DNA from 4 places in the Rahnella contaminans genome. Region 1 is predicted to be linked to each of the others. Evidence: predicted binding sites of a transcription regulator. Region 1 holds the regulator's gene; each other region holds the start of a gene.
The links. Region 1 encodes CRP, which controls carbon source genes, mostly activating them, when cyclic AMP is high. Its sites were predicted from a motif close to ATGTGANNNNNNTCACAT; they were not measured.
Positions count from the first base shown of each region.

Region 2: the regulator CRP is predicted to act here: its motif matches at 1,463-1,480, upstream of GW579_RS02985 (arabinose ABC transporter substrate-binding protein).
Region 3: the regulator CRP is predicted to act here: its motif matches at 2,219-2,236, upstream of garD (galactarate dehydratase).
Region 4: the regulator CRP is predicted to act here: its motif matches at 1,518-1,535, upstream of srlA (PTS glucitol/sorbitol transporter subunit IIC).

Region 1 covers NZ_JAADJS010000004.1:359,954-363,183, forward strand. Annotated here, with positions in the region: gene GW579_RS18850 (YccS/YhfK family putative transporter) at 1-1,036, opposite strand, end outside; gene crp (cAMP-activated global transcriptional regulator CRP) at 1,098-1,730, opposite strand; gene GW579_RS18860 (OsmC family protein) at 2,093-2,500, shown strand; gene GW579_RS18865 (LysR substrate-binding domain-containing protein) at 2,502-3,230, opposite strand, start outside.
Region 2 covers NZ_JAADJS010000001.1:654,145-657,374, forward strand. Annotated here, with positions in the region: gene GW579_RS02980 (ribulokinase) at 1-1,328, opposite strand, end outside; gene GW579_RS02985 (arabinose ABC transporter substrate-binding protein) at 1,745-2,731, shown strand; gene araG (L-arabinose ABC transporter ATP-binding protein AraG) at 2,849-3,230, shown strand, end outside.
Region 3 covers NZ_JAADJS010000005.1:330,732-333,961, forward strand. Annotated here, with positions in the region: gene exbD (TonB system transport protein ExbD) at 1-382, shown strand, start outside; gene garD (galactarate dehydratase) at 459-2,030, opposite strand; gene garL (2-dehydro-3-deoxyglucarate aldolase) at 2,683-3,230, shown strand, end outside.
Region 4 covers NZ_JAADJS010000002.1:387,256-390,485, forward strand. Annotated here, with positions in the region: gene cueO (multicopper oxidase CueO) at 1-1,367, shown strand, start outside; gene srlA (PTS glucitol/sorbitol transporter subunit IIC) at 1,623-2,171, shown strand; gene srlE (PTS glucitol/sorbitol transporter subunit IIB) at 2,186-3,175, shown strand; gene srlB (PTS glucitol/sorbitol transporter subunit IIA) at 3,185-3,230, shown strand, end outside.

The DNA of each region.
Region 1 (3,230 bases):
TGTTCATCAGATCGCGTCGGTACAGCGGACGTTGTGTCCGCAATAAACGCGCAATGCGGCTGAAATGGTAATAGCAAAATTGACCGACCGGATTCTCCGGATTGCGCGCGGCTATTTTCTCCAGCGCGGCCAGTTCGTTGGCCATCGTAAATCGCCCGGATAAACGGTGATAAAGAATGTCATCAGCGATGACCCGCAGACGGGCGGAGATCACCTGCGCATTACGTCGTATAACCGCTTCGGCGTGGCTTTCTTCCACCAGCTTTTGCACTTCTTCCGGCTGATGCAGGCTCACCGTGATGTGTTCCTGCAAATCGAGTGCGACCTGAAAACGCTGGAACAGTCGCTTATGGTGATGATGATGTCCGTGTTGCGGCAGCATGTGCAGTTGCTGATAAAGCAGGGCAATCAGATCGATAACCTGTTGCTGACGCGCCAGCAGTGGCGGTAGCGCGGTTTCAGGATCGGTGTGTTGCGTCAGCAGGCTGTATTTCGCCTCGAAGTAATCTGCCAGTTGCAGATAGAGCTGGCTGAGGGTTTCGCGCATCGGTTGTTCTTTTGAAATACGAAACCACGCCCAGTTAAAGATACCGTACCAGGCGGTGCCTGCGGCGAACAGCGCCGGAGCTTGCCACATCGGGCGCAGACCCACCATGCTCAGCGTGAAGATGGTCGCCACCAGCGCACCGGGCAACAGACGCGCATGCAGCGGGCTGATTTCACCGGTCACGCCCAGCAGTAACGCCAGCGAGAACATGATGAGCGGCAGGGGAATGTGCCAGCTTTCCAGCATCACTTGCAGCAGAATGCTGCTCAGGGCAAAAAGCGTGCCGCCGACCATCAGACGTTTGAAAAAGCGTTTGTGTGGCGTATCCAGACCCGCGACATTGCAGCAGGCGGGACACAGAGAGAACAGCAGACCCATTTGCAGATTGCCAAAAAGCCAGCAAATGCCAACAGGCAGGCACAACACCAGCGTCTGGCGCAGCGCGTAGTTAACTTCGGGATGATAGAACAGTCTTCGCCATAGCGTCATGCGTAAAGCTTAGCCCATAAAAAAGGCGCGACAGTTAGCTGCCGCGCCAATTTCTGAGGGATTAACGTGTGCCGTAAACGACAATCGTTTTACCGTGTGCGGAGATCAGGCTTTGATCTTCCAGCATTTTGAGAATACGTCCGACTGTTTCACGTGAACAACCGACGATTTGGCCGATTTCCTGACGGGTGATCTTGATTTGCATCCCGTCCGGATGGGTCATTGCATCAGGCTGTTTAGCCAGATTAAGCAAAGTTTGCGCGATACGGCCTGTTACGTCGAGGAAGGCAAGGTTGCCGACTTTCTCTGACGTCACTTGCAGACGGTTTGCCATCTGCGCGGAAAGACGCATCAGAATATCCGGGTTTACCTGAATCAGCTGGCGGAATTTTTTATAAGAAATTTCAGCCACTTCGCAGGCAGTTTTAGCACGCACCCAGGCACTGCGTTCCTGCCCTTCTTCGAAGAGTCCCAGCTCGCCGATGAAGTCACCTTGGTTAAGGTATGACAGTATCATTTCTTTGCCTTCTTCATCTTTAATCAGGACGGCAACCGACCCTTTCACGATGTAGTACAGCGTTTCGGCTTTTTCACCTTGGTGAATCAGCGTACTTTTAGAAGGATACTTATGTATATGACAGTGAGACAGGAACCATTCGAGAGTCGGGTCTGTTTGTGGCTTGCCGAGAACCATTTGCTATTATCCTCTGTTGTTATCGCTGCCCAAAATCACAGGGCTCAGAGTTCCCTGTACGGCACTTACTTTAAAAAGCGCCCTTTCAGCATATAACTCCCCAGAAATGCTGCAAGCGGATGTCGGAGTGAAACAGCCTGATTATTGCTGTTAACACCGTGGGTTCTGTTCTTAAACCGCAAAAACCGTCACCGCAATTTACTGGAAAGTATGTTTCGGCTTTGTTTGTAACACAGGTTTGCAATGCTGTCTTCTGTTGTCTCGCTTCAGCATGATGGCGATCGGGTTACGTTGCCAGTTTTTGGGTGAAAGGGTAGTCTGAGGGGAAAATTTGACGAATTTATCCACCGGGAGAAGAGCACATGCACGCACGCGTAAAATGGGTAGAAGGGCTGACGTTTTTAGGTGAGTCAGCGTCGGGCCATCAGATCACAATGGATGGTAATGCGGGCGACAAAGCCCCGAGCCCGATGGAAATGTTGCTGATGTCGGCGGGCGGTTGCAGCGCGATTGATGTAGTGTCTATTTTGCAAAAAGGCCGCAACGACGTGCGTGACTGCGAAGTGAAACTGACGTCTCAGCGCCGCGAGGAAGCACCGCGTCTGTTCACGCACATCAACCTGCATTTCATCGTCACCGGCAAAGACCTGACGGATAAAATTGTGGAACGCGCAGTCAGCCTGTCTGCGGAAAAATATTGCTCCGTTTCCCTGATGCTGGGCAAAGCCGCGACAATCACCCACAGTTTTGAAGTAGTGAACGCCGAATAAGTCACGACCAGTGATACGACTGGCACTGACTTCGCAGTAAATCCAGAAATCGCCGCGCGGCAAACGTCAGCGGCGATTTCTGCGAATAGAGCACGCAATATTCCGCTTCCGGCAGCGTATCGATATTGAGCAGGCAAAGCCTGTCCTGTAAGCCGAACGGCGCGCGCATGGCCTTCGCCACAATCGTCAGATAATCCGACTGCAACACCATATTCAGCCCGCACACTACCGAATCCGTTCTTACCGGCGTTTCCCCGGCTGGTGCGTTAAAGCCGTTCATCGAAAGCTGAATCTGCTGGTAGTAACCCATATCCGTTTCCGGCAACACCCAGCGCGCGCACTGCAATTCGTCGAGCGTGGTGGCATCTGCCAGCGGATGCCCTTGCCGCGCAATCACGCCAAAAGGGGCGCTAAACAGCGGCTCACGCACCAAATCCTCCAGCGGAAAACCCGGCCCGGCGGTCCCGACGGCAAAATCGAGTTTCCCTTCACGCAGCGCCGGTAACAGCGTCGAAAGCTGGCCTTCTTTAATCAGCAGTTTGGACTGGGGAAATTGCGTTTTGAACGCTTCACTGAGGGCCGGAAATACCGTCAGCGCCAGCAGTGATGAAAACCCGATAGCCACCGAACCCGGCGAATACTGATTAATCTGCCGGATCTCATCCGCCGCGCGTTCAAGTTCTTCGAGAATAAACTGCATGCGCTGCGCAAAGGCGCGGCCGGTTTCCGT
Region 2 (3,230 bases), on a different contig from region 1:
GCGCGCGCACCAAAGGCGGTGGCCGCAATGAAACCGCCGAACAGTTCCGGTGCTTCGGTGCCGAGATTGATGTCAGTAATGACGCCTTTCAGACGCTGATTGGCAAACGGTGTCCGGCGTCCGTTAAACCAGTCGAGCACCAGCGGCAGGTGATCCAGCTTCGGATTGGCGGCCCACGCGGCGGTCAGATCGGGCAGCAGATTTTTTTGCAAGGCGGTGAGTTGTTCTTTCAGTTCCGGATGCGCCTTAGCGGCCTGAATCAGCGGCCAGCTCAGCAGGCGGCTGAACCACGCATACATATCGCCAAACGCGGATTGTCCGGCTTCCATGCCGATCATCTCCGGCACCACGCTGCCTTCCACCTGACCACAAATTCCGGCGATGGCGCGGTCGTTTACCCGTTCTTTATCGGCAATCAGGATGTCGCAGGTGGAGGTACCGATCACTTTGACCAGCGTGTAAGGCTGTGCGCCCGCGCCGACTGCGCCCATATGGCAGTCGAATGCGCCGCCGGAAAGCACGACGGAGGCGGGCAGGCCGAGGCGTTCTGCCCATTCAGACGTCAGCGTGCCGACAGCCTGTTCAGCGGTGACGGTGTTGGTAAACAGCGGATAAGGCAGGTGTTCAACCAGCAAAGGATCGAGCGCGGCGAAGAAATCTTTTGGCGGCAGGCCGCCCCACGACGGATGCCAGAGCATTTTGTGTCCGGCGCTGCAACGGCCACGTACGACTTTATCCGGCGCGGTGGTGCCGGAAAGCAGGGCGGGCACCCAGTCGCATAATTCCACCCAGGAGGCGGCGGCTTTGGTGACAGCAGGGTCGGCGCGGGAAACATGGAGAATTTTGGCCCAGAACCATTCGGAGGAGTAAACGCCACCGATATAGCGGGAATAGTCGGGGAAATCACCGCTGCGGCACAGACGGTTAATTTCTTCGGCTTCTTCTATCGCCGTGTGATCTTTCCATAACACGAACATGGCGTTCGGGTTTTCGGCGAACTCAGGATTCAGCGCCAAAATGTTGCCGTCTTTATCGACCGGTGCGGGTGTGGAACCGGTGGAATCCACGCCGATACCGACCACGCGCGCTGCGCGTTCGTTGCCAAGACGTTGTACGACGTTTTTAATCGCCTGTTCCATCGCTTCAATATAATCAAGGGGATGATGGCGGAACTGATTTATTGCCGCATCACAGTAACGGCCCTCATTCCAGCGCGGGTAGTAAACCACGTCGGTTTCCATTTCGGCACCGGTCTGACAATCAACGGCCAGTGCGCGGACGGAATCGCTGCCAAAATCAAGACCAAGAGCAATCGCACCTTGCGTCATTCTTTCTCACTCCTTCAGGTTTGCCGTAGTCATTACGGCGGCGAATCGAATTGCTCTAACAGTAGGAGGATGGCAAAAAGTGAGTGAGGAGGCGTTAGCTGGAAGTATGCACAAATCTGCTCCCCATGATGTTTCTGTGAGGTTGGTCAAATGTTAGTGTTTGGCTAAAATCGCTATATCTATGTACAAACCTGCTGTTTTCCCGCCGTGTGATAGCGCTCTACATTCCGCTGCAAAATTACCGCTAAAACTTACTGCGTCTTACAACAGAGCGTGACGCAAATCCGCTATATACCGGACTTCGCCGCGCTCTGATTTTGTTTCCTTACGCCAATGATAACGTTTTCATGATTGCGGACAGCCACCCGGATTAAGGCCGGAATCGTGAAAAACAACAATAAAAGTCGGAGAACATCATGCATAAATTCACTAAGGCGCTGGCGGCGGTCGGGTTAGCGGCTGTTATGTCACATTCAGCTATGGCAGCAGACAATCCGAAGCTGGGTTTTCTGGTTAAACAACCGGAAGAACCGTGGTTCCAGACTGAATGGCGGTTCGCTGATAAGGCCGGTAAAGACCTGAATTTCGAGGTCATTAAAATTGCCGTGCCGGATGGCGAAAAAACGCTGAATGCCATCGACAGCCTGGCGGCGAACGGCGCGAAAGGGTTTGTTATCTGTACGCCGGATCCACGTCTGGGGCCTGCCATCATGGCCAAAGCCCGCAGCTATGACATGAAAGTGATCCAGGTGGATGACCAGTTTGTGAATGCCAAAGGCAAACCGATGGAAGAAGTGCCATTGGTCATGATGGCGGCGACCAAAATCGGCGAACGTCAGGGGCAGGAACTGTATAAGGAAATGCAAAAACGCGGCTGGAAAGTGGCTGATACCGGCGTAATGGCGATTACCGCGGATGAGCTGGATACCGCACGCCGCCGCACCAGCGGTTCTATGGATGCGCTGAAAGCCGCCGGTTTCCCGGAAAAACAAATCTATAAAGTGCCGACAAAATCCAACGATATCCCGGGCGCACTGGACGCAGGTAACTCCCTGCTGGTGCAACATCCTGAAGTGAAAAACTGGCTGATTATCGGCATGAACGACAACACCGTTCTGGGTGGCGTGCGTGCAACAGAAGGTCAGGGCTTTAAAGCGGCGAACGTGATCGGCATCGGCATCAACGGGGTTGACGCGGTGAATGAGCTGTCAAAAAGCGCGCAAACCGGCTTCTACGGTTCCCTGTTACCGAGCCCGGATATCCACGGTTACAAAAGTATCCAGATGCTGAATGAGTGGGTGACCAAAGGTGTTGAACCGCCGAAATTCACCGAAGTGACCGACGTTGTGCTGATCACCCGCGACAACTTCAAAGAAGAGCTGAAGAAGAAAGGCTTAATGTAACTTTTGCCTGATCTGAATTGCGTTACTGCACCACGGACGACGGTTAAGAAGTGCGACTGTTTTCTGTGGTGCAGTAATCGGTTTGAAATCCTTCACATATTTTTCCAGGTAGCCACTATGACTCAGCAATCTTCAAACAAGACGCCTTTGCTGACACCGTCGCTGACGGAGTTTGATGCGGCCACGCCGTATCTGGAATTCCATGACATTGGCAAAACTTTTCCGGGCGTGAAAGCGCTGGACGGTATTTCTTTCAATTGTTATGCCGGGCAAATCCATGCGCTGATGGGCGAGAACGGCGCGGGGAAATCCACGCTGCTGAAAATCCTCAGCGGAAACTATCAGCCGTCGCAGGGCAACATTCACATCAAAGGCCAGCCGGTGGCATTTAACAACACCACCGATGCGCTCGATGCCGGTGTGGCGATCATTTATCAGGAACTGCATCTGGTGCCGGAAATGACGGTGGCAGAAAACATTTATCTCGGGCAGTTGCCGA
Region 3 (3,230 bases), on a different contig from region 1:
CATCAACGTCACGCCTTTTATCGACGTCATGCTGGTGTTACTGATTATCTTCATGGTGGCAGCGCCGCTGGCTACCGTCGATGTGCGGGTAGACTTACCGGCCTCGACGGCAAAAGCGCAGCCGCGTCCTGAGAAGCCGATCTTCCTGACGGTGAAATCTGACAAGCAGCTGTTCCTCGGTGATAACCCGGTAAACAGCGACAACCTGACCGCGATGCTCGACCAGCGCACGCAGGGCAACAAGCAGAGTACGATTTTCTTCCGTGCGGATAAGACCGTGGATTACGAAACGCTGATGAGCGTGATGGATAACTTGCGTAAAGCCGGTTATCTGAAAGTCGGTCTGGTCGGTGCTGAACAGACCGGTGCTGCGGTGAAATAAATCCTGACGCCCCAGACGCACAAAAACAGAAAAGGCCAGCATTTGCTGGCCTTTTGCTTTCCTGAAACACTAAAACTCAGGTCACCGGCGCCGGGTTAAACACCGCCAGCGCATTGTGGATGCCCCAGGTGTCTGACCAGGTTTTCTTACGGCCGCTGGCGATATCCAGAATAAAGCGGAACAACTCCCAGCCGACGTCTTCGATAGTCGCATCACCGGTTGCGATCGTCCCTGCGTTGATGTCCATCAGGTCATGCCAGCGGTTTGCCAGCGTGGTACGCGTCGCCATCTTAATGACCGGAACTGCCAGCAGGCCGTAAGGCGTACCGCGACCGGTGGTGAACACCTGCACGGTAATGCCTGACGCCAGTTGCTGCGTACCGCAGACAAAATCGCTGGCAGGTGTGGCGGCGTAGATCAAACCTTTTTTCGTCGGACGCTGTCCGGGTGACAGAACTTCCGAGATAGCACTGGTGCCGGATTTGGCGATCGAGCCGAGCGCTTTTTCGACCACGTTCGCCAGACCGCCTTTTTTGTTGCCCGGCGACGGGTTGGCGCTGCGATCGGTCTGGCCCATCGACAGGTAATTATCATACCAGGCCATTTCTTCCAGCAGGCGTTTCCCGACATCCACGTCAGCCGCTCGCGGTGTCAGCAGATGGATGGCGTCGCGGACTTCGGTGACTTCGGAGAACATCACGGTCGCGCCGCAGCGCACCAGCAGGTCCGATGCAAAGCCGACTGCCGGGTTCGCCGTAACGCCCGAGAACGCGTCACTGCCGCCACATTGTGTGCCGACGACCAGATCCGACGCCGGGCAGGTTTCGCGCTGGCGGCTGTTCAGGCGCTGAAGATGGAACTGCGCGACGGTGAGAATATCGTCCACCATCGACTGGAAGCCGACGTGCTGTTCATCCTGCAAACGCACGATGTGGGTGTCATCGAGCGAAATCGCCTGCACGTCCGGCGTACCTTCCAGCAAACGTTCCGGCTGCAATTTCTCGCAACCCAGCCCGACGACCATCACTTCGCCGCCAAAATTCGGGTTCAGCGCCAGATTGTGGATAGTACGGATCGGCACAATGGCCGCGGGCGCGTTGATTGCCACGCCGCAACCGTAAAGGTGATTGAGTGCAACAACGCCGTCGACATTGGGGAATTTTGGCAATAAATCACGCTCGATGATTTTCACCACGTAATCCACTACGCCCGCCACGCAGTGAACGCTGGTGGTGATCCCCAGAAGGTTCTTCGTGCCTACGCTGCCGTCATCATTGCGATAACCTTCGAACGTATAACCTTCCAGCGGCGGCAACGGTTGCGGGACACGTGTCGCCAGCGGCAGACTGTTGAGTTCCGGCGCAACCGGCAGCTCTACCAGGGATTCATCAATCCAGCCGCCTCGCGCGATATCCCGAACGGCATAACCAATGACTTCACCATAACGAATTATATCGCCGCCTTTCGCAATAGGGGTTAAAGCCACTTTGTGGCCTTGCGGGATATGCTCAATTAATTCCAGACCGTTAGAAAATCGGGTGCCGGCTTTTAAACCATTGTCATTAACAATAATAGCAACGTTATCGCTTTCATGAACCTTTATAAAAAGCGCTTCGGTAGCATGTTCTTTATCTTTATTACGTGACATAACTGTCTCCGCTTTATTAAATATCCTGAAAGAAGGCTTCAGGTAATTCTCTGAACGTTACGCTGACACTCTTGCTGTCCGTACGGAAGAGGGAGTTCATTATAAAGGACTGATGCCGGAAGCTCATTGTGCAACTGACCAGCTTTTTGCCCGCAGAGCGTTATTCTGTGGGGCAGGTGACAGATTAAATGTGATGAACATCACCCTTTGTTTTGCAGGGATATCCGGTTTTCACAATCTGTGATTTTCCTCCCACGCTGATGTGTGTATGCAAAAGAATAGTCACAATAACATCGTGCATTCTTGTGCGATTGCACAGTGTTATTTTGAGCCCTGTTTTTTATACTGTATTGGCTCTCAGGAAGCATTTTGGAACACCCTGTGGGTTAATTTAACGCAAGGATAAATGCACGAAACGCGGGTTTTATATAAGTTTTTTTCGCAGGAAATAATAGAAAATAGAAAAATAAAACAGTATTCCAAAACTGAATTTTTTCCTGCGAAAAATTCTGCATAAATAGTGTGATGTGCAACATGAGAGTTCAGCTCCGGCCCGATGCTGCTGAACCTAAGCGTCTGAAACTCGAAAACAGTAAATTGCGATGGCGGGTTTTCCGGGCACTCCGGCTCCCGCTCCATAACGAGGTTAGAGATGAGTAATCAAATGATTCCAAACCGGTTCCGCCAGGACTTATTGCAAGGGAAAACCCTGATTGGCTGCTGGTCAGCGCTGTGCAATCCGATCTCCACAGAAGTGCTCGGTGTGGCGGGTTTTGACTGGCTGCTGCTTGATGGCGAACACGCGCCGAATGATGTCACGACGTTTGTTCCGCAGCTGATGGCGCTGAAAGGCAGCCGCAGTGCGCCGGTTGTGCGCCCGCAATTTAATGATCCGGTCGTCATCAAACGCCTGCTGGATATTGGTTTCTATAACTTCCTGATCCCGTTTGTTGAAACACAGGAACAGGCCGAACGCGCCGTGGCATCTACCCGTTATCCGCCAGCGGGGATCCGCGGCGTTTCGGTTTCTCATCGCAGCAATATGTTCGGCACCGTGCCGGATTATTTCACCAGCATTAACGACAACATCGCGGTTATGGTGCAGATCGAAAGTCAGCAAGGCGTCGACAACCTTGATGCGATTGCGGCCGTTGACGGCATCGACGGCATCTTTGTCGGCCCGAGCGATCTGGCAGCGGC
Region 4 (3,230 bases), on a different contig from region 1:
GGCGGGGCAAACCGCTCAATGTCACGGTCAAAAACAATCTGGACGTCGCGAGCACCGTTCACTGGCACGGGCTGGAAATTCCTGGTGACATTGACGGCGGTCCTCAGGGGCTGATCGCGCCGGGCCAGAGCCGCAGCGTGAGTTTGCAGCTCGATCAACCCGCCGCGACCTGCTGGTTTCACCCGCATCCGCATCAGACCAGCGGCTATCAGGTGGCAATGGGGCTGGCCGGATTAGTCCTGATTGAAGATGAAGGCAGCGACGCATTACAGATCCCGAAACGCTGGGGCGTGGATGATATTCCGGTCATTTTGCAGGACAAACGCCTCAGCGACGCCGGACAGATTGATTACCAGATGGACGTGATGACTGCCGCGATCGGCTGGTTCGGCGAGCACATGCTGACTAACGGCGCGATTTATCCGCAGCACGGCATTTCGCGCGGCTGGGTGCGTTTTCGTCTGCTTAACGGCTGCAATGCGCGCTCGCTGCACATCGCCACCAGCGACCAGCGGCCGATGTACGTTATTGCCAGCGACGGCGGTTTTCTTTCCGAGCCGGTAAAAGTCAGTGATTTGCCGTTGCTGATGGGGGAACGTTTTGAAGTGCTGATTGATTGCAGCGACGGTAAAGCGTTTGATCTGGTCACATTGCCGGTGAAACAAATGGGTATGACGCTGGCACCGTTCGACAAGCCGTTGCCGGTACTACGCATTCAGCCGACATTGACCCAAAGCGGCGGTTCACTGCCGGACACGCTGGTGCCGCTTCCGGCGCTGGTTTCTACTGATAATCTGCCGACCCGCTGGTTGCAACTGATGATGGATCCGCAACTGGATCAGCAGGGCATGGCGGCGCTGATGAAACGTTACGGTCACAGCGCGATGGCCGGCATGAGCATGGATCACGGCGGCGGTGATATGGATATGGCGGCGATGCCGGGGATGTCCGGTTCGGGCCATGACGGCCACGGCGGTATGGCCGGAATGGACATGGGCAAAGTGGCCGGAAGTTACGATTTCATGCAGGGCAATAAAATCAACGGCAAAGCCTACGACATGAACGTGCCTGCGTTCGATGTGAAACAAGGGCAATACGAGAAATGGACGATTTCCGGCGAAGGCGACATGATGCTGCATCCGTTCCATATCCACGGCACACAGTTTCGTATTCTTTCTGAAAACGGCCAGCCGGTCGCGCCGCACCGTCAGGGCTGGAAAGATATCGTCCGCGTCGAAGGCGCCCGCAGCGAAGTGCTGGTGCGCTTCAGTCACCTGGCGGATAAACAGCATGCCTATATGGCGCATTGCCATCTGCTGGAACACGAAGATACCGGCATGATGCTCGCGTTTACGGTGTCGGCATAAGCTTCTTTCTAATTTCCTTTCTGTAATTCCCTGAAAAAATGGCCCGAGACTATTCTCCGGGCCATTTTTTTACCCGCCATTCCCGCCCGTTTTAATTCTCTGCCAGTACCTGATTATAAAAATTTCATTTCGAAAGGTAAATCTTTCGAAATGTGATCAATATGGAATTATTATAAGTTCAATATGATTATATTTTCAGCGTGGAGTGACGAAACATGAAAGCTTAAAGCTCACGTATCCCTACAGGAGAACAAGATGATTGAAGTGATTACACACAGTGCCGAATGGTTTATCGGCCTGTTTCAAAAAGGGGGAGAGGTTTTTGTCGGTATGGTAACCGGCATTTTACCGCTCTTAATCAGTTTGCTGGTGGTCATGAATGCGCTGATCGTTTTTGTGGGTCAGCGCAGGATCGAACGTCTGGCGCAGCGCTGTGCCGGAAATCCGGTTTCACGTTATCTGTTGTTGCCGGTCATCGGCACATTTGTTTTTTGTAACCCGATGACGCTGAGTCTCGGGCGCTTCATGCCTGAGATTTACAAGCCGAGTTACTATGCGGCGGGTTCCTACAGCTGCCATTCCATGAACGGATTATTCCCGCACATTAATCCTGGCGAACTGTTCGTTTATCTCGGTGTGGCCAGCGGGCTGACCACGTTGGGATTACCGCTCGGGCCACTGGCGGTCAGCTATTTCCTCGTCGGCATGGTGACCAACTTCTTCCGGGGTTGGGTGACCGATCTCACGACGCGCATCTTCGAAAGGAAGATGGGCATTCAGCTTGATCGTCAGGTTCAACTTTAAACGCGGAGCAGAAAATGAGCGTTACCATTCGAATTAACCGGGGTGAAGGTGGCTGGGGCGGTCCGTTACTGATTGAGGCCGTACCAGGCAAAAAAATTGTGTATATCACGGCGGGCACGCGTCCGGCGATCGTCGACAAACTGGCGGAACTGACGGGTTGGGAAACCGTTGATGGTTTTAAAGAAGGTGAGCCCCCGGCAGAAGAAATCGGTGTGGCGGTGATCGACTGCGGCGGAACGCTGCGCTGCGGTATTTATCCAAAACGTCGGATCCCGACCGTGAACATCCATTCGACCGGCAAATCCGGCCCGCTGGCACAGTTTATTACAGAAGACATTTATGTCTCCGGTGTGCGTGAACACGACATCGTTTTCGATACCAGTGAACGCGAAAAACCGGCACCTGTGGACAGTAAACCCGCACCTACAGCGGCTGTGAGAGACTACGACACCACCAAAAAAATCACCGAGCAGAGTGACGGACTGCTGGCAAAAGTCGGAATGGGCATGGGGTCGGGCGTCGCGGTGTTGTTCCAGGCCGGGCGCGATACCATTGATACGGTGCTCAAAACTATCCTGCCGTTTATGGCGTTTGTGGCGGCACTGATTGGCATCATTATGGCGTCTGGTCTTGGCGACCTGGTGGCGCACGGCCTGACGCCTCTGGCCAAAAGTCCTGTCGGACTGGTGTTGCTGGCGCTGATTTGCTCCTTCCCGCTGCTGTCTCCTTTCCTCGGCCCCGGTGCGGTGATCGCGCAGGTCATCGGCGTGCTGGTCGGCGTTCAGATCGGGCTGGGCAATATTCCGCCGCATCTGGCTTTACCGGCTCTCTTTGCGATTAACGCGCAGGCGGCTTGCGACTTCATTCCGGTCGGGCTTTCACTGGCAGAAGCCAAGCAGGACACCGTTCGCGTCGGTGTGCCGTCCGTGCTGGTCAGCCGTTTCCTCACCGGTGCCCCGACGGTGCTTATCGCCTGGGCCGCGTCCGCCTTCATCTATCAGTAAGGAGTCACCATGCAAACTATTTATCAAACCAGGATTACGCATATCGGAGACTTTG